Regions from separate parts of the Comamonas terrigena NBRC 13299 genome, predicted to be linked through region 2. Evidence: riboswitches for the same ligand, from Rfam matches in the RefSeq annotation. Region 2 holds a riboswitch; each other region holds the start of a gene.
The links. Region 2 has a riboswitch for cobalamin ahead of cobW (cobalamin biosynthesis protein CobW). Riboswitches for the same ligand answer to the same signal wherever they lie in the genome.

Region 1 (5,878 bases), 1.1 Mb from region 2:
TTCGCTCACATAGATGGCAACCATGCCGGCCGGAACCGGCTGCGCAGGCGCTGCCCCCACCCACGGCAGTTGCTGGGCCTGCGGGCCGTGCAGCGGGCGCAGCAGCAGGCTGATGGCCGGGCGCTGCGGGTCCAGCCACAGGCTGGTGGCCCGCATCGGCTGGGCGCGTTCCACCCCGGGCAGGTCGCGTACGGCCTGCAGCAGCGTGGGTGGCAGCAGCGCCGCGTCGGATTTGGACGAGCCGCCGGCCGCACGCAGGTAGAGCGGCGAGGGCAGCACGGCGTCCAGCCAGTCCAGCATGCTGCCGCGAAAGCTGGTGACCATCACCGTCAGCGCCACGGCCAGGCTCAGGCTGGCCACCACGCCGCCCACGGCCACACTGGCGCTGGCCCGCATGCGGCGGGCACGTTCCAGCGCCAGCATGGACAGCGGCTGGCGCAGCGTGGCCGGCCACAGCCGCTGCAGGCCGCCTAGCACGCGCTCCAGCAGCCAGGGCAGCAGCGCCATGCCGCCCAGCAGCATCAGCCCTACGGCCCCATAGGCGGCCAGGGGAATGCCGCCAATGGGCGGCACGCTGGCCAGCAGCGCACTGGCGGCCACCAGGGCCAGGCCGGTCCAGGCGCGCGCAGGCGCCTGGACCACGTCCCCCAGCCCTTTGAGCGTGGCGGCGGGCGGCAGCGCCCGCGCGGTGCGTGCCGGCCACCAGGCGCCGGCCACGGTGGCGGCCAGGCCCAGGGCAAAGAAGGTGGCGGCGGCCGGCGCGCTCCACAGCAGCGGGGGCTGGCCGCCGGCAAAGTAGCCGCCGCCCAGGTCCCCGCCCAGCATACGCAGGGCCAGCCAGGCCAGTCCGGTGCCCAGCGCAATGCCGGCCGCGCTGCCGGCAACGCCCAGCAGGGCGGCTTCCCACAGCACCAGGCGCATGCGCTGTGCGGGCGTGAGCCCCAGCACCGCCAGCAGCGCCAGCTGCGGTGCGCGCCGCGCCACGCTCAGCGCCAGCACCGAAAACACCAGAAACGCCCCGGTGAACAGCGCCACCAGGGCCAGCACGGTCAGGTTGACGCGGTAGGCGCGCGACATCTCGGCCGCACGCTGCTGTTCACCGCCCGGCTGCTGCACCAGCACCTGGGCTGGCCAGCCGGGCAGGGCACGCAGCGTGGCGGTGAAGGCGCTGCGGTCGGTGCCGCTGCGCAGCAGCACATCCACGCGCTGGATCTGGCCGTCCTGGCCCAGCAGGTCCTGGGCGGCGCCAATGTCCATCACCGCCAGCGGGGCGCCGCCGGCTGCCACCGTGCCGGCCACGCGCAGCGTCACGGCATGGGTGTGCACGCGCACCGGCAGCAGGGCGCCGGGGGCGCTGGCTTCGTCCAGGCCCAGGGCCTGCAGTGCCGCCGGGTTCAGAAACACTGCGTCGGGCGCGAACAGCTGCAACCGGTCCTGGCCGGCAAACAGCCGGGGCTGCAGCGCAGGGGCCAGCGGGGCCGACTGCAATGCGTCGCCGCCTAGCAGGTGCAGCGACAGCGGTTCCGGGGGGGCGTGCGGCGCCTGGCCGGCCGCACCGCCCGTGGAGGGCGGGCTGTCGATCTGCACCGTGCCCTCGATCCACGGCGCGGCATGCTGCACCTCGGGCCGCAGCGCAATCAGTGGGTAAATGGCCTGGGGCAGGCTGGCGCGCATGCCTCGGAATTCCAGATCCGGCTGGCCGTTGACGCTGCGCACCGCGCGGGAAAACTCATCCAGCGCCGACTGGTTGATCACATGCACCGCAAAACCCAGGGCCACGCCCAGCGCAATGGCCAGCAGGGCAGTCAGGCTGCGCCAGGGCTGGCGCCGGTACTCCTGCAGCGAAAAACTGGCCAGCAGGCGCGGCAGCGGAGAAGCGGTGAGAGAGGGTGAGGCGGGCACGGAGGTTCCAGGGCAAAACAGCGGTGTGCACCGCCCCAGGGCGGGTGGGCACGCCTGCGCGGCCCAGGGATCCATGGGCAGGGCATTCGCCATCCTACAAGCCCCGTGTCAGCCTGCTGCCTACAATGCGGGGTTTTGGTGCTTGCAGCGCTGTTCTGGCGCTGCGGTTAAACGGGAAACATGGACGCCGGCGCCCGCGCTGGCACAGCATGTACTGCCCCCGCAACAGTGAGCGCACAGGTCCCGCAGGACCCGCTTGCCATCTCTTGCCACTGGAGCCATGCGCTCTGGGAAGGCTTGGCAAGCCGTGCGCCAGTCTGGATACCGGCCAAAACAGGTCCAGCATCCGCTGGCGTGCCGCTGTGCATGCAGACCCGGGTTGCTGGTTGTGTGAAGCACGGGCGGGGACGCCGGTGCCAACCATGTGTGCATCCATGCGAAATTTCCAACCATCCCCTGCGGAAGGCCAGCGCGCTTCCGTGCGCTTTCCTCTGGCGGCCGTGGCCCTGGCCGCAGCCTGCCTGGCCCAGCATGCTGCGGCGCAGAGCGTGCCCCTGTCCACCACGGTGGTGACCGCCACCCGCTCTGAAACGCCGCTGGACGAAACCCTGGCCGATGTGCGCGTGATCACCGAAGCGCAGATCAGCAACTCGGCAGGCCGCTCGCTGGCCGAAGTGCTGCAGCGCTTTGCCGGCGTGCAGATGTCCAGCAACGGTGGCCGCGGCAACACGCAAAGCGTCTACATCCGTGGCAGCAAGCAGGTGGTCCTGCTGGTGGACGGGGTGCGCTTCGGTTCGGCCACCCTGGGCACGCCCACGCTGGAGTCGCTGCCGCTGGAAGCCATCGAGCGCATCGAGGTGGTGCACGGCCCGGCATCGGCACTGTATGGCAGCGATGCCATTGGCGGGGTGATCCAGATCTTCACCAAGCAGGGCAAGGGCGTGAAGCAGGCATTCGTGCCCCATGCCGCGCTCACCTGGGGCCGCGCGGGCTACAAGAAGGCCGATGGCGGTTTTGCGGGCGAGCAGTCCGGCTGGAACTACAGCCTGAACATGGCGCGCGTCATCGATCCCGGCTTCTCGGCCACCAACCGCAAGAGCGCCGAATTCCGTTCCGATGCCGACAAGTTCAACCAGACCTCGGTCACGGCGGCGCTGGGTTATGCCTTCAATGCCGACTGGCGCCTGGATGCCAATCTGATGCGGGCGGACAGCTATTCCGAATTTGACCAGGACTACATCTTCATGCCCGACTGGAGCATGCCGCTGGTGAACGGTTCGTACAACGAATTCCGTGCCGCCACCAGCCAGCTCAAGCTGTCGGGCAGGCTCTCTGCCAACTGGAACAGCACCCTGAGCGTGTCGCGTTCCAATGACAAGCAGCGTTCCCACCACCGCCTGGAGGGTCGCACCGACCGTTACCAGGACCTGTTCCAGACCGAGCAGACCGAATACAAATGGGGCAACGAGATCAAGACCCCGGTGGGCGTGGTGGTGGCCGGCCTGGAGCGTCTGGAGCAGCAGATTGCCTCGTCCGAGCGCTACGACCACAAGGACCGTTCGACCAATGCCGCCTATGCCGGCCTGAACGGCAGCCACGCTGCGCATTCCTGGCAGCTCAACCTGCGCCGCGACGACAACTCCCAGTTCGGCGGCTACAACACCTGGGGCATTGGCTACGGCTACGAAGTCCTGTCCGGTCTGCGTGCGCGCGTGGCACGGGCCAGCAGCATGAAGGCGCCCACCTTCAACGACCTGTACTACCCCATGTCCGGCAACCCCAACCTGCAGCCCGAAAGCTCCAAGGGCAACGAAATCGGGCTGGACTGGAGCGTGGGCGGCCACGAGTTCAAGCTGACGGGCTTCGACAACAAGGTCAAGAACCTGATCTCCTGGGCCGACGACGGCACCGGCATGTGGTTCCCCTTCAATATCGACAGCGCACGCCTGAAGGGCTGGTCGCTGGGCTACAGCACCCAGTGGCAGGGCTGGGATCTGTCGGCACGCTACGAGCACCTGGATGCGGTCGATGGCAAGGGCCAGCGCCTGACGGACCGTTTGCCCGAGCACCAGGCCACGCTGTCGGTGGACAAGCGCATCGGCGCCTGGAAGTTCGGCACCAGCGCGCTGTATGCCGGCAAGCGCACCGACAAGCAGGGCACCGTGGACCTGGGTGGCTACACCACCATGGACCTGCACGCCGAATACCAGTTCGCCAAGGATTGGGCGGTGCAGGCCCGTGTGGCCAATCTGACCGACAAGGTCTATGAAACCGCCTACGGCTACAACCAGCGTGGCCGTGCCGGCTTTGTCACCTTGAAGTGGACGCCGCGCTGAGGCCACGCCGCTAGCACGGCCCCGCTGTGCGGCGCTGTTCAGGCCGCCGCAATGCCCCGGGCCGTCAGCCGCAGCACCCGGTCGGCGCGGGCCGCAGCGTCCGGGGAATGGGTGACCAGCACCAGGCTGGCGCCGGCTTCGCGGGTCTGGGCCACCAGCAGGTCCATGGTGCGGGCGGCCGTGTCCGGGTCCAGATTGCCGGTGGGCTCGTCGGCCAGCAGCAGGGCCGGGCGGTGTACCAGGGCGCGAGCAATGGCCACTCGCTGCAGCTGGCCGCCGCTGAGCTGCTGGGGCAGGCGCTGCCCCCTATCGCCCAGGCCCACGGCCGCCAGCATGGCCTGCACGCGGGCATCCTGCTCGGCGGGGGTGCCACGCGCCAGCAGCATCAGCGGCAGGGCCACGTTCTGCGCCACGCTCAGATGCGGCAGCACGTGAAAGGCCTGGAACACAAAACCCACATGGGCACGGCGCCAGACGGCCAGACCGGCTTCGTCCAGCCTGCCGATGTCCTGCCCCTGGTGCAGCACCTGGCCCTGGTCCCAGCGGTCCAGCCCGGCCAGGCAGTTGAGCAGCGTGGACTTGCCCACGCCCGAATCACCGACGATGGCGACAAACTCGCCCGCCGCCACCTCCAGGTTGACCTGCTCGAACACCGTGGCCGCATCGGCCCCTGTGCCATAGCGTTTGGCCAGGTCCACGACCTGAACGTTGGCGGGCGGTGTGCTGGCAGCTGGCAAGGACATGGCGAAGAGGGGATACGGGGTGGGGGGAGAAGCGGCTTACCTGGGCAGGCTGGCCTGCACCACGCCCCAGGCAGCCTGCACCAGCTGCACGATGGCGTCGGGGGCCTGGCAGTCGATCGGGTGGCGCTGGGGCATGCTGCGCAGCCAGGTGATCTGGCGCTTGGCCAGCTGGCGCGTGGCGGCAATGCCTTTTTCACGCACCAGGTGCATGTTCAGCGCGGGCTTGTCGCGGCGCTCCTGCCATTCCAGTTCTTCCCACACCTGGCGGTAGCCCACGCAGCGCATGCTGGGCAGGTCCAGGTGCAGATCGGGACGGGCGCGCAGGGTGCGCACCTCGTCCACCAGGCCGTGCTCCAGCATCTGCTCGAAGCGCTGGGCAATGCGCTGGTGCAGCCAGGCCCGGTCGGTCGGCTCCAGCGAAAACAGCGTGGCATCAAAGCGCGGCGCCGATGCATCTTTCGCGGTATGGAAGCTGGACAGCGGCTTGCCGGAAATCTTCCACACTTCCAGGGCGCGCTGGATGCGCTGGCTGTCGCCGGGCGCCAGGCGCTCGGCGGTGACCGGGTCCACCTGGGCCAGCAGGGCGTGCATGGCGGGCCAGCCGATGTCGGCAGCCTGGGCATCCAGCGCGGCGCGCACTTGCGGGTCGGCGGCCGGCATCTCATCCAGTCCCTCAAACAGCGCCTTGAAGTACAGCATGGTGCCGCCCACCAGCAGCGGCACGGCGCCACGGGCGCGGATCTCGGCCACCAGGCGTTCGGTGTCGCGCACGAATTCGGCGGCGGAGTAGCTTTGTGTGGGCTCCAGGATGTCGATCAGGTGGTGGGGCACGGCGGCCAGCTCGGCCGGTGTGGGTTTGGCCGTGCCAATGTCCATGCCCCGGTAGACCAGCGCGGA
Region 2 (5,878 bases):
AGCTTGGAGGCCTTGACCTTGGCGATGGCCTGGGCCTGGCGTGTGCCGAGGTCCTTGACCAGGCTGTCGCCGCGCGCCTGCACATCAAAGATCTGGGCCAGCTGGTGAATGCTCTTGTAGAGGGACTTCACGTCGTAGCCGGCCGTGCGTGTGCCGTCCGACCCCACCAGGTTGTTCTTGCCCTCGCAGTCGGTGGGCATGGCGTAGGTGGCGATGCGCAGGTCGTGGAATTGCTCGCGGGTGCCGACCACGCCGTCCTTGCCGACCATCCATTCGAACTGGGACACGACCAGCGCCGGGCGCTTGCCGATCACCGACTCGAAGCTGGGAATGTTGTCGGACAGGCGCGGCGCCTTGTCGTTGACGGCCTTGAACTGCGGCAGCACCGGGTTGAACCACAGCGCCGTGCCGGCCACCTTGTCGCCCAGGCCCAGCGCATACAGCATCTCGGTGCCGCCCTGGCCGATGGTGACGGCCGAAGCAGGGGCCTTGTCGAAAGTGACGGTGTGGCCGCAGTTCTGCACCTGCAAGGGATAGTCCGTGGCGTGGGCGGTGAAGGTGGTGGCCAGCAGGGCGGTGCAGGCAAGGCTTCGGATCAGCATCAGGCTCGTCTTTCCAGGTTGGGCAGGGACCACTGGAAGACAAGGCACAACCCACGCTGTGCGTGCGGGCCGCAGGGGCGCCGGAACGACAGAGTCACGAGAAATGGCTCACTTCCCGGACACCCCGCCGGCAATGAATGGTTGGTGCTTTGGCAGGTCTCCTGACTGGCAGATCAGCGCCTCGCGACCACCTTCCCAAACTGGCGTTCAGTGGTGTGTCGGTCGCGGGCTCATTGCCTACAGTTGCGGGGGCAGTTCCATTTGGCAGGCAGCGCCAGGGGCGCGGTCTGCACTGGATTCCCTCATGCGGCCAGCGTATGCCGGCGCATGTCCTTGCGGAACCAAAGTTCGGGTAATGTAGCTGATTTTGTAGCGGCGGCCCCCACGGCAGCCTGTGCGCATGGCGGTTTCGAGGCTGGCATGACCCTGTCTTTGTCCCTGTCCCATCTGATTTCCATCCAGCCGGTCGAGCGCCTGCAGGAGGTGGATGGTTTTCTGCGCGACGCACGCGTGCAGATGTTCGGTGCGCGCGTGTCTGCCCAGGACACGCCTGCGGACCTGCTGCATTTCGAGCAGGTGTACCGGGGCGGCGGCGGGCGGATGTGGACGGCCCACGATGCGCAGCGGGGTGTGGTGGGCAGCATTGCCTACCGTCCGTACGACGGCCGGTTTGCGCAGCTGGATTTCGGGCCGCTGGCCGTGGTGGAAGTGGTGCGCCTGTTTGTGGCGCCGGTGTGGCGGCGACAGGGGCTGGCGCAGGCATTGTTTGCCACGCTGCAGGCCCATGCCCGGGCCCACGGGGTGGAGGTGCTGTACCTGCACACCCACCCGTTTTTGCCGGGGGCGCTGGAGTTCTGGAAACGCAACGGGTTTGCGGTGCTGCAGCGCGAGGCCGAGCCGGTCTGGCAGACCATCCACATGCAATGCCTGCTGCCGCCTGCGCTGCCCACTGCCGCGCCCACTTAGCTGTCCCCGTTGCGCGAAGGGTGTGCTGCCGCTCCTATAATTTGCGCTTTGAACAGGAGCCCGGCATGGCGCATGCCCATGCCGGGTGAAACGGGAAGTCCGGTGACCTTCGCCTTCGGGTGGGAAGCATTCCGGCGCAGCCCCCGCTGCTGTAAGCCTGACCGCCACACGTTGATGCCACTGGGTACGTTACCTGGGAAGGCCGTGTGTGCGGTATGACGGCGAGCCAGAATACCGACCTGTTCGATTGCAGTGGTATGCCACGGGGTGTGGGCTGTTTGCTGATCGGCCCTTTCCACCGCTTTGGCGGTGCGACCCGGGTCTGTCGCACGCATCGCTTCCCCACCGCATGCTTTTTGTCGCGTGGCGGCTCGGGGAGAGCATGGTTCAACCGTTCACACATCGGCATGCCCGGCGCATGCCTGTCCCAACGTCCGTGCAGGGCGTGCGCATGGCTGCGCGCTGCACTGCGGATGTCTCCATGGCACGGCCTGCCGGGCAGGACCGGCGCATGCACTCCCTGACCTGTGGCGCGCAGCGGTTGTTCGGCCGAGGCCGTGAGCGCCATGGCGGCCAAGCGGTCGCGGGCCCTGCCGCTGCACAGCCCTCACATCGCCCACGCCGCGCACACCGCGCCGGCACCCTCTTCACTGGCAGCGGGCGCTGAGGCCGCAGCTTTCTTTTTCTTCGGAGCACAGGAGTTTCTGACCATGAGTACGCACCACAAGATCCCCGCCACCATCGTTACCGGCTTTCTGGGCAGCGGAAAGACCACGCTGCTGCGCCACATTCTGCAGAACGCCAATGGCCGGCGCATTGCGGTGATCGTCAACGAGTTCGGCGAACTGGGGATCGACGGCGAGATCCTGCGTGGCTGCGGCATCGGCTGTGAAGACGAAACCAATCCGCAAAGCGGTCAGCTCTACGAGCTGGCCAACGGCTGCATGTGCTGCACCGTGCAGGAAGAGTTCTACCCGGTCATGCGCCAGCTGATTGCGCGGCGCGACGATATCGACCACATCCTGATCGAAACCAGTGGCCTGGCCCTGCCCAAGCCCTTGGTGCAGGCATTCAACTGGCCCGAAATCAAGAACGCCTGCACGGTGGACGCCGTGATCACGGTGGTGGATGTGCCGGCGACGGCCGCCGGCCAGTTTGCGGCCAACCCGGCGGCCGTGGATGCCCAGCGCAAGCAGGATCCGAATCTGGACCATGAATCCCCGCTGCACGAGCTGTTTGAAGACCAGCTGATCTCCGCCGACCTGGTGGTGCTGAGCAAGCTGGACCTTGCCAGCGCGCAGGACCGCGCCAAGGTGGAGGCCATCGTGCGGGAAGAGGTGCCGGCCCAGGTGAAGATCGTGGCGGCCGAGCATGGCCAGATCGACCTGGGGGTGGTGCTGGGCCTGTCCAGCGCCTCGGAAGAGAGCATCCATGAGCGGGTGGGCCACCACGAGCATGGCGAAGGCGAGGAACACCACCACGACGCGCACGACCACGATGCCTTCGATTCCGTGGTGATCGAGCTGCCCGAGGTGGATCGGGATGCCCTGCTGGCGTGCCTGGCCGACATCGTGGCCGAGAACACGGTCTACCGCGTCAAGGGCTTTGTGTCCCTGGAAGGCAAGCCCATGCGCCTGGTGGTGCATGGCGTGGGCAAGCGTTTTGACAGCTATTTCGACCGCCGCTGGCGCGACGACGAGGCGCGCAAGACCCATCTGGTCTTCATCGGCCACGATCTGGAAGAGGACCCCATCCGTGCCGCGTTGAACGGTCTGACCGCCGGAGCGCTCTGATGCATTTGCTTGCCGTCCAGCCCGGGGGCTTTGTCGATGACGAAGCCTTTGTCTCCAGCCTGGGCCAGTCGCCGGCCGATGTGGTGGTGCTCAGTGCAGCCGACACCACGCTGGCCTTGCTGGCCGAGGCCTATGCCCAGCTGCAGGCCAGCGCCGCGCAGCAGGGCCTGGGGCCGGGGAGGGACGGCGAGCGTCTGCCGACGGTGCGGCTGGCCAATCTGATGCATCTGCGCCAGCCGGCCTCGGTGGACCTGTACGTCGACGAGGTGCTGCAGCATGCCCGGGTGATTGTGGTCGACCACCTGGGCGGCGAGAGCTACTGGCCCTATGGCACGGAGCGCATCCGCGAGGTGTGCCGCCAGAACGGCATTGTGCTGGTGATGTTTTCCGGGGATACGACGGAAGACCTGAACCTGCTGCAAAAGAGCACGGCCTCCGTGGAGCAATGCCGCAGCATCTGGCGCTATCTGCGCGAAGGCGGGGTGGCCAATGCCCGCGAGATGTTCCGCTATCTGTGGCACAGCTTTCTGCAAGGGGCGCAGCCGGCGCTGGCGCCGCGCCCGCTGCCGTCCGCAGCGGTGTACCATCCCGCGCACGATGCGGCGACGGCCGCGCACTGGCTGGAGCCCGGGCCTTGGCAGTGGCAGGCCGGCGCGCCCGTGGTGATGGTGGTGTTCTACCGCGCCCACCTGCAGTCGGGCAATACACAGGTGTTCCACCAGCTGTGCCAGCAGCTGCTGGCGCAGGGTATGAACCCCTTGCCGCTGGCGCTGCTGTCGCTCAAGGATGCGACCAGCCTGGCCTTGCTGCACCAGCTGTGCGGTGCGCACCAGGTGTCGCTGATCCTGAACACCACGTCGTTTGCGCAGTCGTCGCTGGAAACGCCGGGCGACCATGCGCTGGCGGGCGATATCCCGGTGCTGCAGGTCATCATGTCCGGCAGCAACCAGCAAAGCTGGCTCGACGATGCACACGGGCTGCAGCCACGGGACATTGCCATGCATGTGGCCATGCCCGAGGTGGACGGCCGCATTATCACGCGGGCCATCAGCTTCAAAGGGCTGTCGCACCGCAGCGAACTGACACAGTCGGATGTGGTGCAGTACCAGGCCCATGCCGAGCGGCTGGATTTTGTGGTGGCGCTGGCGCAGCGCTGGTGCCGTTTGCGCCACAAAGCCAATCCCGACAAGCGGCTGGCATTGATTCTGGCCAACTACCCCACGCAGGAAGGCCGGCTGGGCAATGGCGTGGGGCTGGATACGCCGGCTTCCGTCATCCACATCCTGCAGGCGCTGCAGCAGCAGGGCTATGTGCTGGACCAGATTCCCGCCGATGGCGATGCCCTGATGCAGCAGCTGCAGCAAGGCATCACCAACGATCCCGATTCCTGGGGTGTGCGGCCGGCACAGCAGAGCCTGGATCTGGCCGGCTACCAGGCTTTCTTTGCCAGCCTGCCGCCGGAGAACCAGCAGGCCGTGGTGCAGCGCTGGGGCCCGCCCGCGTCCGACCCCATGCTGCGCCAGGGGCGCTTCATGGTGGCGGGCCTGCGCTGCGGCCAGGTGTTTGTGGGCATACAGCCGGCGCGTGGCTACCAGCTGGACCCCATGGCCAGCTACCACGACCCCGATCTGGTGCCGCCGCATTACTACCTGGCCTTCTACCACTGGCTGCGCAGCGCCTGGCAGGCAGATGCCATGGTGCATGTGGGCAAGCACGGCAACCTGGAATGGCTGCCGGGCAAGAGCGTGGCGCTGTCGCAGACCTGCTGGCCGGACCTGGCGTTCGGTCCCATGCCCCACCTGTACCCCTTCATCGTGAACGATCCGGGGGAGGGTGCGCAGGCCAAGCGCCGCGCGCAGGCAGTGATCGTGGACCATCTGATGCCGCCTTTGACGCGGGCCGAGAGCTATGGCCCCACGCGCGACCTGGAGCGCATGGTGGACGAGTACTACGAGGCGGTGACGCTGGACCGCCGGCGCGCCCAGCTGCTGCGCCAGCAGATTCTGGCGCACATCGTGCAGCACGATCTGCACCAGGACCTGGGGGTGGCGGCGCCCCGTACCGAGGCGGACGAGCAGCAACTGCTGAACAAGACCGATGCCTATCTGTGCGAGCTCAAGGAAAGCCAGATCCGCGACGGGCTGCATGTCTTCGGCCAGTCCCCGCAGGGGCGCCTGGAGCGGGACACTCTGCTGGCACTGGCCCGCCACCCGGTGGGCAACGGCCAGGGGGCGAACAACAGCCTGATCCGCGCCTTGGCACACGATCTGCTGCCGGGCACCGCTTTCGATCCGCTGGATGCCGCCTGGGAGCAGCCCTGGACCGGGCCGCGCCCGCAGCTGCTGGAAGCGGTGGATGGCCAGGCCTGGCGCCATGCGGGCGACACCCGCGAACGGCTGGAGCTGCTGGCGCTGCAATGGCTGGAGCAGCCCGGGCTTTCCAGCGCCGATCTGGATGCGGGCTGGGAACAGACCCGGCTGGTGCTGCAACGGGTGCAGCACGATCTGCGCGCCCGCT
Region 3 (5,878 bases), 490 kb from region 2:
GGCCCAGCGGCACCAGCAGGGCCACCGTGGCGCCCAGGGCCGCGCCGCCGGATGCGCCCAGCAGATAGGGTTCGGCCAGCGGATTGCGGAATACGCCTTGAAAGATGGCCCCCGACAGGCCCAGCAGTGCACCCACGCAGGCGGCGGCTGCCACGCGCGGAAGGCGCCACTGCAGCAGCAGCCGGCTGTGCAGGGAATCGTCGCCGCTCAGCGCGCGCCACAGCTCGGGGACGCTGGCCCACTGGTGGCCGGCGCAGGCTGCGCCCAGCAGGCACAGGGCCAGCACCAGCAGCGCGGCCCACCATGTTGTGCGTGAAGTCATATCGGGTGCAGTTGCCGGGCCAGCGATTCGATACCGTCGAAGGTACGCGGCCCGGGGATCAGAAATTCGGAGCGGGACACGGTCCAGCAGTGGCGCTGACGCAGGGCCCGCATGTCGCGCCAGCCGGGCTGGTGCAGCAGGTCGTCCAGCCCCGCCTGGTTGCCGGCGAACAGCAGCACATCCGGGTCGGCGGCCAGCACGGCCTCAGGCGACACCTGGGCCAGCACGCCCAGCGCCGGCAGCGCGTGCTGGCAGCCGGCGCGCACCATGGCTTCGCCGGTGTAGGTGCCCGGACGGGCCAGCAGCAGCATGCCGTTGCCCGCGCGCCCGGTGACCATCAGCGCCCGCAGGTGCGGCCGGCCGGCCACGGTGGCATCCACTGCCTGCAGCCGCGCATGCAGGGCTTGGGCCAATGCAGCGCCGCGTTCGGGCTCGCCGCAGGCCTGGCTGACCAGGCGGATGTTGTCCAGCACCTCCTGCAGGGTACGACTGAGCAAGACCATGATGGGCACTCCTATGCGTTCCATGGGCGCGACGAGCTGGGTGGCGGCCTGCCGTGCCGGGGTCACGATGACCAGATCCGGGCGCTGGGCCACCACGGCATCCACGGAAAATCCCAGCCGGCCGCCAACCTTGGGCAGGCCCAGCACCTCGGCCGGGTAGCGGGTGAAGTCCTCGACACCGACGATGCGGTCCACCAGCCCCAGGGAGGCGACCAGTTCGGTGTTGGACGAAAAAATGGTGACGATGCGCCGGGGCGGCCGAGGCAGCCAGACGGCGCGCCCCAGTGCATCCTTCAGATGGATACCCGAGGCCGCCTGCATGGCCTGCTCTGCCGCTCCTGCAGGCCCGGCCGGACCGGCCAGCACCGTGGGCACGGCAAGGCCGGGCAGCAAGGCGCCGCCCGCCGCCGCCACGCCCCAGCGGCGCAGCACGGCGCGCCGGGACAGTGCGCCCGGAAGCGCGTCAGGAACTGCACCCGAAAGTGCGTCCTGGGGTGCTTCCGGAAGGGGGCTGGCGGGCCTGTGCATGCAGCCTGGCCTCAGAAGTCGGCCTGCAGGCCGACCATCAGCTCGCGCCCGGGCATGGAGGTGCCGCAGCCGCCGTTCTGGAAGCGCGCATCCGCCAGGCAGGGCGAGCGGTCCTGCGCAATGAAGATGGGGCTGCGGTTCAGGTTGAAGACATTGTTCACCGCCGCAAACAGCTTCACGCTGCGGTTCACCCGGTAGTCGCCGCGCAGGTTCCACACCGTGAAGGCCCCTTTGCGGTGGATGTAGGTGCTGCTGGGTTCGCCCTGCGGCACCAGCAGGTTCTCTTCGGTGTCGTACCACATCGGTCCGCGCAGCAGCGCCGTGAGCTGCATGCTCCAGTCACCTGCATTGCGGTCCATGCCCTGGGCGTAGCGCATGCCGGCAGAGGCCTGGAAGCGGTACATGCGCTGCACGCGGTCGGTGTTGGCGGTGGCTGCCGCGCCCTTGTCGCGCATGTCGAAGTGGTAGTAGCCGCCTGCAAAGGCGCTGAGCGACTGGCCCGGCAGGCCCAGGGCCAGCACCTGCTTGAGGTCGACCTTGGTGGTCAGCTCCAGGCCGCGCGCCACGACTTCTGCGGCATTGTTGGCATAGTCCGAGGTGTTGGTGCTGGGGCCCCGGGACACGGTGGTGATGCGGTTGGAGATGACGTTCTGGAACAGCGCTGCATCCACCTTCCAGCCCGGCTGCGTGAAGGTGGTGCCCACTTCGATCTGGCGGCTGGTCTCGGGCTTCAGATTGGGGTTGCCGAAGGTGCGCCCGCCGCCCACGGCGGTGAAGTCGGCGGCCAGTTCGGTGGCGGTCGGCGCCCGGAAGCCGGTGGCGATGCCTGCGCGCAGGTTCCAGTCGTCGGTGGCCTTCCAGGTCGAACCCAGGGACCAGGTGTGCGTGTCGTACTTGCGCACATTGGACTGGGCAAACGCCAGGTTGGGCGTGGGGTCGAACCGGGTCTCGCCCCAGGTCTTGCGCAGGCCGCCGCGCAAGGTCAGGCGGTTGTCCAGCAGGGTGTGGGCGTCTTCCAGGTACAGCGCCTTGGTCTCTTCCGTCTGGTTGTTGTCGTACGGGGCCACCTGGCCCGACGGGCCGCCGGGCATGGCCACGCGGAAGCGGTCCGAGCGCAGATGGCTGCGTTCCCAGTCCACGCCCACCAGCAGGTCGTTGGCGGCAGACAGGCGAAAGCGCGGCTGCAGACGGATGCCGGTGGCATCCAGCTTGCGGTCGTTGTAGTCGCGCGCCGTGCCCGGCACCGGGTTGGTGCCGCTCTTGATGACGGGGGACGCCCAGTTGAATTCGTCCTCGTCCACGAAGTGGTAGACCTGCGCCAGCCAGCTGACCGACTGGTCGGCCAGTGCGCCGGTGTAGGTCAGGTCCAGCGAGCGGTTGTCGCGGTTGTCCTTGCTGTAGATGTTGGACCCGGATCCCCGGAAGCCCGCGTTGTAGATGCCGTCAGTGCGGGCCTGCAGCTCCACCCGGTTCAGGCTGTCGATCTGCAGCCCCAGGGCGGCCACCGCGCCACGGCGCTTCCAGCCGGTGTTCTGCATGACGGTGCCGCCGTCGCCGGACTTGTAGTCATCGCGGGCGCTGGTGTTCAGGCCCACATACCAGTCCAGCATGCCGCTGGCGCCTGCGGTCTGGGCCTGAGTGCTCCAGCCGCCCCAGGAGCTGCCGGTCACCGTGACGCGGTTCAGCGGGCCGCTGGCGCCGGTGCGCAGGATGATGTTGATCACCCCGCCCATGTTCTGGCTGCCGTACACCACCGAGGCGGGGCCGCGCACGATTTCGATGCGGTCCACATCCGTCAGGCTGAGCTTGGACAGATTGGCCGTGCCGGCGCGGCGGCCGTTGAGCAGCACCAGCACCTGGCCCTTGAAGTCGCGCCCCTGGCCGTCGGTGGCGGCGCCACGCAGGTTCAGCGATGTCTGGGCCGCGGTCCATTCGCTGAGAAAGCCCACCGCATGTTCGGCCAGCAGGTCGGTGACCGAGCGGGCCGACGAGCGTTCGATGTCCTGGCGGTCAATGACCTGGGTGGTGGCGGCAATGCGGGCGCGGTCCTCGGGCCGGGCCGTGGCGGTGACGAAGACATCGCCCAGGGCCGCAGCCGGGGCCGATGTCGATGCGGTGGCTGTGGCGGCAGAAGCAGCAGACGCCGCGGCGTTGTCGGCCACACCCTGGGCGTGGGCGCCCCACAGCGCGCAGCACAGGGCGGCGCCGGCGGTCACGGGCTTCAGGGCGGAAAGGGGAAAAGCGACAGGCCCGCAGAGGGGGCGCGGGGAAACACGGGAAGGGGTGCGCATGCGCGGCTCCAGATGGCCCTGCTCTCCCGCAAGGCCGATTCAAGAAAACATCCGCAGGCAGGCATGCGCAGGGGGGACAGCTCGGCGCACGAACCCATCCAACCTGGACTGCGCGCTCACCCGCGGCGTCCAACAAAAGTGACAAGGCCGGTATCCGGGCTCGCGAAATGCCGACACTCCGGGACATCCGTCCTGGAACTTTCGGCCCACTCCACGCCTTCCCACGCAGTGCGCAGTGGCTTCAGGTCTTACCTGGGTGCAGAGGGTGATTCGCTTACCGTTGCGGGGGCAGCGCAGGCATTGCACTCCATGGAGCGCACCTGCTTCCCGTTTAACTCCAGTGGCCGTCAGGCCAATGCAGCACCTCGTAACAAGCATTGAAATGTATCTCAATGCAGCGAGGAATTATCGTTCAGGACACATGTGCGCAACGGACACAACACGCCGGACACATCCGGAATGCATGCCCTTGCGGCCGAAGGAGCGCAGCGCTGCACAAAGGCTGCAAAAAGGCAGTACAAATGCTGAACCAAGGCTGCAGCCGGGCATGCACAGCGTCAGTCCCAGGCCGGAAACGGGTCATGAAAGCCAGTCCAGGCCTTGGGGGCCAGGGCCATTTCGTGGTCGGTCAGCAGGCAGGCATCCAGCCGCTGGCGCAGCGCCGCCTCGTCCATGCCGATGCCGATCAGCACCAGTTCCTGGCGGGCATCGCCCACGTGCTCGTCCCAGTGCTGGGTGATGGTGGCCAGCGCCTCGGGCTCGCGCGGCCACTGTTCCCGGGGCACGGCGGCCCACCAGCGCCCTGCCCGGCCATGGCGGCACACGGCCCCGGCCTGCGACCAGTTGCCCGCATAGAGGGGGCGGCTGGCCAGCCAGAAAAAACCTTTGGAGCGTATGACCCCGGGCCATTCGGACCCCACCAGGGCGTGAAAGCGCCTGGGATGAAACGGCCGGCGCGCGCGGTAGACAAAGCTGCCGATGCCGTATTCCTGGGTTTCCGGCGTGTGTTCGCCGCGCAGCTCTTTCAGCCAGCCCGGGGCCTTGGCCGCCTCGTCGAAGTTGAACAGCTTGGTGGACAGCACCGACGCCAGCGGCACCTTGCCGAAACTGGATTCCACGATGCGTGCACGCGGGTTCAGGGTCTTCAGGATGGCCATCAGCCGCTGGCGCTCTGCGCCGGTGATGAGGTCGGTCTTGTTGAGCACCAGCACATCGCAGAACTCGACCTGTTCCACCAGCAGGTCCACCACCTTGCGCTCGTCGCCTTCCCCCATTGACTCCCCGCGCCCCTGCAGGCTGTCCCGGGATTCGTAGTCCTTGAGGAAGTTGAAGCCGTCCACCACGGTGACCATGGTGTCCAGCATCGCAATATCCGACAGGCTGGCGCCCGCTTCGTCGGTGAAGGTAAAGGTCTCGGCCACCGGCAGCGGCTCGGAGATACCCGTGGATTCGATCACCAGGTAGTCAAAGCGCTTTTCCCGGGCCAGGCGGCGCACCTCCACCAGCAGGTCTTCGCGCAGGGTGCAGCAGATGCAGCCGTTGCTCATTTCGACCAGTTTTTCCTCGGTCCGGGACAGGTCGCTGCCGCCTTCGCGCACCAGCGCCGCGTCGATGTTGACCTCGGACATGTCGTTGACGATGACCGCCACGCGCAGGCCCTCGCGGTTGTGGAGGATGTGGTTGAGAAGCGTCGTCTTGCCTGCGCCCAGAAAGCCAGACAGGACGGTGACGGGGAGAAGCTTTGCCATCGCCGGTACCATGAACAAGATTTGATAATGATAACTCATTATCAAATATGGAGACAGGAAACGGCCGCGGACGCGTCACCCCACCCTGCTGTTGCCCAGCCCCTTGCTGGACAGCGCCCTCCGGGCCCCTATGCCTGCGAAGGCGCTTGGCTGCGCAGTGCACGACCCGGCACATAGCAAAGCCCCCGCTGCGCGTGCACAGCGGGGGCGTTTGGTATCAGTCGTTTCACGGGCTGCTGTGGTGTAGCGGTGCAAGCGACCGCTGTCTGCAATCTGCCCTCTGCATCCCGCACGGGGCTCCGCACATGCGGGGCGATCGGCATCGGGCCGCCGCTCCCCCAAACCGTAAAGGCCTGGGCGGCGACCGCCCTGCCCTGGGTTCAGGCGTCTACCCGGATCCCGCGCGACTGGATGAGGTTGGCCCACTTGGCACGCTCATCCCGCATAAAGGCCTCAAAGCGCTGCGGCGTTCCGCCGCCGTCCTCG
Region 4 (5,878 bases), 870 kb from region 2:
GAAGTCCAAAGCGGCCTGCGGGTGGCCGCGCAGGTGTTCGAGAGCAGCCTGGACGCCATCTTCATTGCCGATGCGCAGGGTGCCGTCCTCCAGACCAATCCGGCCTGCGACGGTATGCTGGGTGCGGCCCTGTCCCCCGGTGCGCAGGCCAGCGCGCTGTTTGCGCAGACCGAGCCGGAATGGCTGGACGCGGTGGCGCAGGCGTGGAAAGAGGTCGGCCACTGGGAAGGCAACCGCCAGCTGCAGCGCGTGGACGGCAGCCATTGCGCCGTGCGCCTGTCCTGGGTGGTCTCGCGCGATGAGCGCGGGCAGGTGCAGCAAAGCGTGGGCTTCATCCGGGACCTGACCCAGCAGCAGGCGGCGCAGCAGAAGATCGAACAGCTGGCCTTCAGCGATGCGCTGACCGGCCTGCCCAACCGCCTGATGCTGGGCCAGCATGTGGAGCAGGCCATCACCCAGGATACGCAGGCCGAGTTCGCCATCCTGTTTCTGGATCTGGACCGCTTCAAGATCATCAACGACTCCCTGGGCCACCAGTTCGGCGACCGGGTGCTGCAGTTGGTGGCGCAGCGCCTGCAGTCCTGTCTGCGGCCGCTGGATGTGCTGTGCCGTCTGGGCGGAGACGAATTCGTTCTCTACCTGCACGCGTGCCAGAAGCAGCATTCCGAGCGGATTGCCCGGCGCATCCAGGATGCGATGCGCGAGCCGTTCGTGCTGGACGGCCTGGGCTTTTCGGTGCAATGCAGCATCGGCATGGCCCAGTACCCCGAGCACGGCCGCACGCTCAACGAGCTGATCAAGCAGGCCGACACCGCCATGTACCGGGTCAAGGCCAGCGGCAAGGGCAGCTTCGGCTTTTACGAGCCGGCCATGTCCAACGGGCTGCTGGGCCGGGTGCAGATGGAGCATGCGCTGCGGCAGGCGTTGGACCGTGACGCCTTGCGCGTGGTCTACCAGCCCCAGGTCGAAATGCACACCGGCAGCATTGTCGGCTGCGAGGCGCTGCTGCGCTGGACGGATGCACGCCTGGGCGTGGTCTCGCCCGGGGTGTTCATTCCGCTGGCCGAAGAGTCCGGCTACATCGTCAAGCTCGGCGCCTGGGTGCTGGAGCAGGCGGTCAAGGAAGCCATGCGCTGGGTCAAGCAGGGCCTGGGCGTGAAGGTGTCGGTCAACGTCTCGTCGCTGGAGCTGCACCAACCCGACTATGCGGCGCGCGTGGCCTCGCTGCTCAGTGCCTATGGCCTGCCGGCATGCTGGCTGGAGCTGGAGCTCACCGAGTCGGCCCTGCTGCAGAAGGAGCCGGTCATCGTGCACTGCATCGAACAGCTGGCGGACCTGGGTGTGCAGCTGGTGATCGACGACTTCGGTACCGGCTATTCCAACCTGGCCTACCTCAAGCGCATGCCGATTTCCAAGCTCAAGGTCGACCAGTCCTTTGTGCGCGGTCTGCCACAGGACATGAGCGACAAGGCCATTGTGGAGGCGGTCATCGGCCTGGGGCGCGCGCTCGATGTGGAGATCGTCGCCGAGGGCGTGGAGACCGCCGCGCAGCGTGAAACGCTGATGCGCATGGGTTGCGGCTTCTACCAGGGGTTTCTGTGTGCCCCAGGGGTCGAGGCGGCCACGTTCCAGGCCATGCTGCGCGCCCAGGCGGCAGGCCTGGAAGCAGGAAGTCTGGGGGGCGGAGTGCCGGGAGAAGACCGGCCGGTGTAGCGGCCTTGGCCGCCGGGATGAGGGTGGGGGGTGTCTGCAAAAACCACCGCGCCGTCATCCTGAACCGGGGGTTCAGGTGGGCGAGGGCAACCAGACGTTGGGTTCGTCTAACGCGAGACGATCACGCTTGCCTGGCAATGTACCAAGCCCGTGCTCAGGGAGCATTGGTTCAAGGCAATATAAAGCACGGCAGATTTGCAGACGCCTTCATTTTAGCGCGTGACCGGCGGCTTGTGGTGGACCGGATGGAGAAAAGGGGGATTTGCGCGGCAGCACCGTTTCGGCGTTGCCGCAAGGCCTCTACAGCAGCTTGCTGTCGACTTCCAGCGCGGTTTCCAGGCGTTCGATCAGCGCCTGCGCCTGCTGCAATTCGTGCTCGCGCAGTGCCAGCAGCTCTTGCAACTGCGCGGCCAGTGCCTGGGCTTCTTCCTGCGCCTGCTGCGCTTGCTGCAGGGCGTCTTCCTGCAGGGTGTCTTCCAGCGGGGCAGCAGGCAGTGGGTCGGCCGCAGGGGCGACGGGAGCCAGGCCGTTTTCCAGCGTCAGTTCCAGCTCCTGCTCGAGTTCCTGCACGCGGGTGTACAGCGATGCACTCTCGAACGCCAGATTCACGGCGGCCAGCACCCCCACGCGTTCGCGGGCGCGGACCTTGCCGGTGTTGCGGATGCGTTCCATGTCCGCATCCACCCGCTGCACGGCGGCCAGCAGCATGTCTTCCTGGCCCTCGGGGCAGGTCAACACATAGTCTTGCTGGAGGATGCGCGCTTCGATCTGGCTCATGGTGCCTCTTGGTTGGCGGGCAGGCGCTCAATCAGTGCGTCCACCCGTGCACGGGCCGCCTGCAGGCGCGAGCGCAGGGAATCGCGCTCCTGTGTGAGCGCGGCCACCTGCTCGGCCAGCAGGGCATTGGTGCGCTGAAGTTCGGCGTGGCGCAGCAGCAGGCGATCAACACGCTCTGCCAGCGGCTCGATCATGGAAGGCTGCGAGGTCATAGACATAGAGGGTAGCAATTGTAGGCGTGCCTAAATGTAAGCAGGTGAAATAAGGCCGAATCAGCCTGCATATGACGTTGGAAAACACCGGTGCACAGCAGTTTTTCTACGAACGGCACGACTGAAACTAAAATCGCTGCTGTTGGTGCTCGCAGCGCGGTTCACGCGCAGCAGTTCAACGGGAAGCAGGACGGCCTCGTTTTTTCAGAACCCGCCCAGCCTGCGCTGCCCCCGCAACGGTGAGTCCCTGGTGCATGCCATGCACCCCCGCCATCTGATACCGCCACTGGATGCCTTGAACAAGCGTCTGGGAAGGCGATGGTGTGGAGGACCAGCCCGGATACCGGCCAACACTGGTGTGCCCGCTCGAGCGGGCATGGTTTTGCCCATCACTGGCGGGGAGGCTGGTACGGGCGACTAGGTGTTTTTTCTCATGTTCTCGAATGTTTTGAAGGCCGGTGCCGTGGCGCCCGCCTTGCCGTGGTCTGCCGTGTCGGCGGCCGTGTTGTGCGCTGTGGCGGCAGCCGCCCAGGCCCAGGAGAGCCCCTCTGCACGCGCCACGCTGGAGGAGACCGTGGTGGCCGCCACGCGCAGCGAGCAGCGCCTGTCGGATGTGATTGCGGACATGACGGTCATCGACCGCGACCAGTTGGACCAGCAGGCCGGCCGGTCGCTGGAAGACGTGATGGCCAAGCTGCCCGGCGTGCAGATCACCCGCAACGGCGGCCCCGGCACCGAAACCGGTCTCTACCTGCGCGGCGCCAGCAAGCAGCACACGGCGGTCTATATCGACGGCATCCGTGTCGATGTGCAGAACGGCTCCGGCGGAGCGCAGTGGGAATCCCTTCCGGTGGACCTGATCGAGCGCATCGAAGTGCTGCGCGGCCCGGCGGGCGCGGTCTATGGCTCGGACGCGCTGGCGGGTGTGGTGCAGGTGTTCACCAAGCGCGGAACCGCCGGCGTGCAGCCCTTTGTGGGCGTGGGGGCCGGCGAGTACGGCAGCCGCAAGGCCGAGGCCGGCATCAGCGGCGCCCAGGGCATGGTGGATTACGCGCTGGGCCTGTCCTATGCCGAAAGCCATGGCTTCGATTCCAAGAACCGCGGCGTGCACAACGAAGACCGTGACGGCTACACACGCAAATCGGCCAACGCCCGCGTGGGGCTGCAACTGAATGCCGACCAGCGCCTGGAGCTGACGGCCCTGACCAGCCGCACCAATGCCGGGTATGACGCCAGCAAGTCGGTCAAGGACGACCGCGGCCTGCGCGCGCTGGATGCCTATGGCCTGAGCTGGACCGCCCAGTGGACGGAGCGCTTTCGCACGCGCCTGTCCGTCAGCGAATCCACCAACCGCTACGAGACCTCGGGCACCAGCACCTACGAAGCCGAAACCCGGCTGCGTACCATGCTGCTGCAGAACGAGTGGCTGCTGGGCCCCGGCACCTTGAGCCTGGCGCTGGAGCGGCGCGAAGACACGCTGGAGAACACCGGCCTGAAAAACACCAGCCACAAGGACCGCGACCAGACCGGCGTGGCCATCGGCTACGGCGCCAAATTCGGTGCCCACAGCGTGCAGCTGAATGCCCGCAGCGACGAGGACAGCGACTTCGGCCGCAAGAACACCGGCGGCATCGGCTACGCCTGGGCGTTTGCACCCCAGTGGCGCGCTACCGCCTCCACCTCGACCGGCTTTCGCGTGCCCAGCCTGTATCAGCGCTTTTCGGACTATGGCGATCCGGCACTGGCCCCCGAGGAAAGCCTGAACAAGGAAATTGGTCTGCGCTGGGCCGACCAGGGCAATCACCTGGGAGTGACGCTGTACCGCAACAAGCTGCAGAACCTGGTGTCCTATGAAAAAGGCCTGGGCAGCTGCGGCAAGACGTCCTGCTATGTGAACGTGGAGCGTGCGCAGTTGCAGGGCATCACCCTGACCGGGGCCTACCGCACCGGTCGACTGAAATGGTATGGCTCCGTGGATTTCCAGAACCCCACGAACGAGGCCACCGGCAAGCTGCTGGAACGCCGCTCGCGCCGGTTTGCCACCCTGGGAGTGGATGCCGCCGTGCACGGGTGGACACTGGGTGGGGAAATGCAGGCGGCCAGCCGCCGCTACAACGCCAAGGACGAGCAGGTCATGAGCCTGGGTGGCTACACCCTGTTCAACCTGTCGGCCTCCACGCAGGTGGCCAGGGACCTGACCCTGACCGCACGCATCGACAACCTGATGGACCGGGCCTATACCTTGGCCCAGGATTACGCCACGCCGGGCCGCACCTTCTGGGTGGGTCTGAAATGGCTGCCCCGCTGACCGCCGGGGCCGCCGGAAAGCATGCATGTTGACTGAAACTTCCGCCCAAGCTGCGCGCCGCTGCGTGGCCGTGTTGGTGGCGGCCCCAGCCTCGGGCCAGGGCAAGACCACCGTGACCGCCGCGCTGGCGCGCTGGCACTCCCGCCAGGGGCGCACGGTGCGCGTGTTCAAGTGTGGCCCGGATTTTCTGGACCCCTACTGGCACCAGCTGGCCAGCGGTGCGCCGGTGCACAACCTGGACGGCTGGATGGTGGGCATGGACGAGGTCCGGGCCCGCCTGCATGCCGCAGCCGGCGAGGCCGACGTCATCCTGATCGAAGGGGTGATGGGCCTGTTCGACGGCAGCCCGACCGCAGCGGATCTGGCCCAGCAACTGGGCGTGCCCGTGCTGCTGGTGGTGGATGCGGGCGCGATGGCCGGCTCGTTTGGTGCCCTGGTGCTGGGCATGCGGCAGTACCAGCCGGAGGTGCCGTGGGCCGGGGTGCTGGCCAACCGCGTGGCCACCGGCATGCATGCGCAGATGCTGCAGACCAGCCTGCGCGAACCCGATCTGTGGCTGGGCGCGCTGGCGCGCATCGGCCAGGGCAGGGATGCACAGCTGCTGCCGGAACGCCACCTGGGCCTGGTGGCCGCGCACGAGCTGCCCGATGCCATGGCGCGGCTGAACGCCGCCGCCGACCAGCTGGCCGACACCCCCCTGGGCCAGATGGACTGGGCCGCCTGGCAACGCTGGAGCGTGGAATTCCCCGCCGCCGCCGCGGCCCAGCCGCCGACCGGACAGCAGGCGCTGCAGCCCTGGCTGCAGGGGCGCACGGTGGCCGTGGCCAGCGATGCGGCCTTCAGCTTCATCTACCCCGCCAACCTGGAC

Region 1: it holds a riboswitch for cobalamin, as region 2 does, so the genes downstream of both, CT3_RS16060 (TonB-dependent receptor domain-containing protein) here and cobW (cobalamin biosynthesis protein CobW) in region 2, are expected to answer to the same signal.
Region 3: it holds a riboswitch for cobalamin, as region 2 does, so the genes downstream of both, CT3_RS13210 (TonB-dependent receptor) here and cobW (cobalamin biosynthesis protein CobW) in region 2, are expected to answer to the same signal.
Region 4: it holds a riboswitch for cobalamin, as region 2 does, so the genes downstream of both, CT3_RS15105 (TonB-dependent receptor domain-containing protein) here and cobW (cobalamin biosynthesis protein CobW) in region 2, are expected to answer to the same signal.

Annotation. Positions count from the first base shown of each region.
Region 1 covers NZ_AP019749.1:3,523,537-3,529,414, reverse strand. The annotation lists gene CT3_RS16065 (ABC transporter permease) at 1-1,869, opposite strand, end outside; cobalamin riboswitch at 2,022-2,249, shown strand; gene CT3_RS16060 (TonB-dependent receptor domain-containing protein) at 2,337-4,238, shown strand; gene CT3_RS16055 (ABC transporter ATP-binding protein) at 4,277-4,981, opposite strand; gene miaA (tRNA (adenosine(37)-N6)-dimethylallyltransferase MiaA) at 5,018-5,878, opposite strand, start outside.
Region 2 covers NZ_AP019749.1:2,423,612-2,429,489, reverse strand. The annotation lists gene CT3_RS10975 (ABC transporter substrate-binding protein) at 1-602, opposite strand, end outside; cobalamin riboswitch at 737-963, opposite strand; gene CT3_RS10970 (GNAT family N-acetyltransferase) at 1,023-1,568, shown strand; cobalamin riboswitch at 1,606-1,825, shown strand; gene cobW (cobalamin biosynthesis protein CobW) at 2,279-3,361, shown strand; gene cobN (cobaltochelatase subunit CobN) at 3,361-5,878, shown strand, end outside.
Region 3 covers NZ_AP019749.1:2,916,362-2,922,239, forward strand. The annotation lists gene CT3_RS13200 (FecCD family ABC transporter permease) at 1-322, opposite strand, end outside; gene CT3_RS13205 (ABC transporter substrate-binding protein) at 319-1,257, opposite strand; gene CT3_RS13210 (TonB-dependent receptor) at 1,365-3,569, opposite strand; cobalamin riboswitch at 3,773-4,027, opposite strand; gene zigA (zinc metallochaperone GTPase ZigA) at 4,202-5,392, opposite strand; gene CT3_RS13220 (Bug family tripartite tricarboxylate transporter substrate binding protein) at 5,773-5,878, opposite strand, start outside.
Region 4 covers NZ_AP019749.1:3,294,066-3,299,943, reverse strand. The annotation lists gene CT3_RS15120 (sensor domain-containing protein) at 1-1,713, shown strand, start outside; gene CT3_RS15115 (cell division protein ZapA) at 2,014-2,490, opposite strand; gene CT3_RS15110 (hypothetical protein) at 2,487-2,702, opposite strand; cobalamin riboswitch at 2,829-3,068, shown strand; gene CT3_RS15105 (TonB-dependent receptor domain-containing protein) at 3,136-5,010, shown strand; gene CT3_RS15100 (cobyrinic acid a,c-diamide synthase CobB) at 5,036-5,878, shown strand, end outside.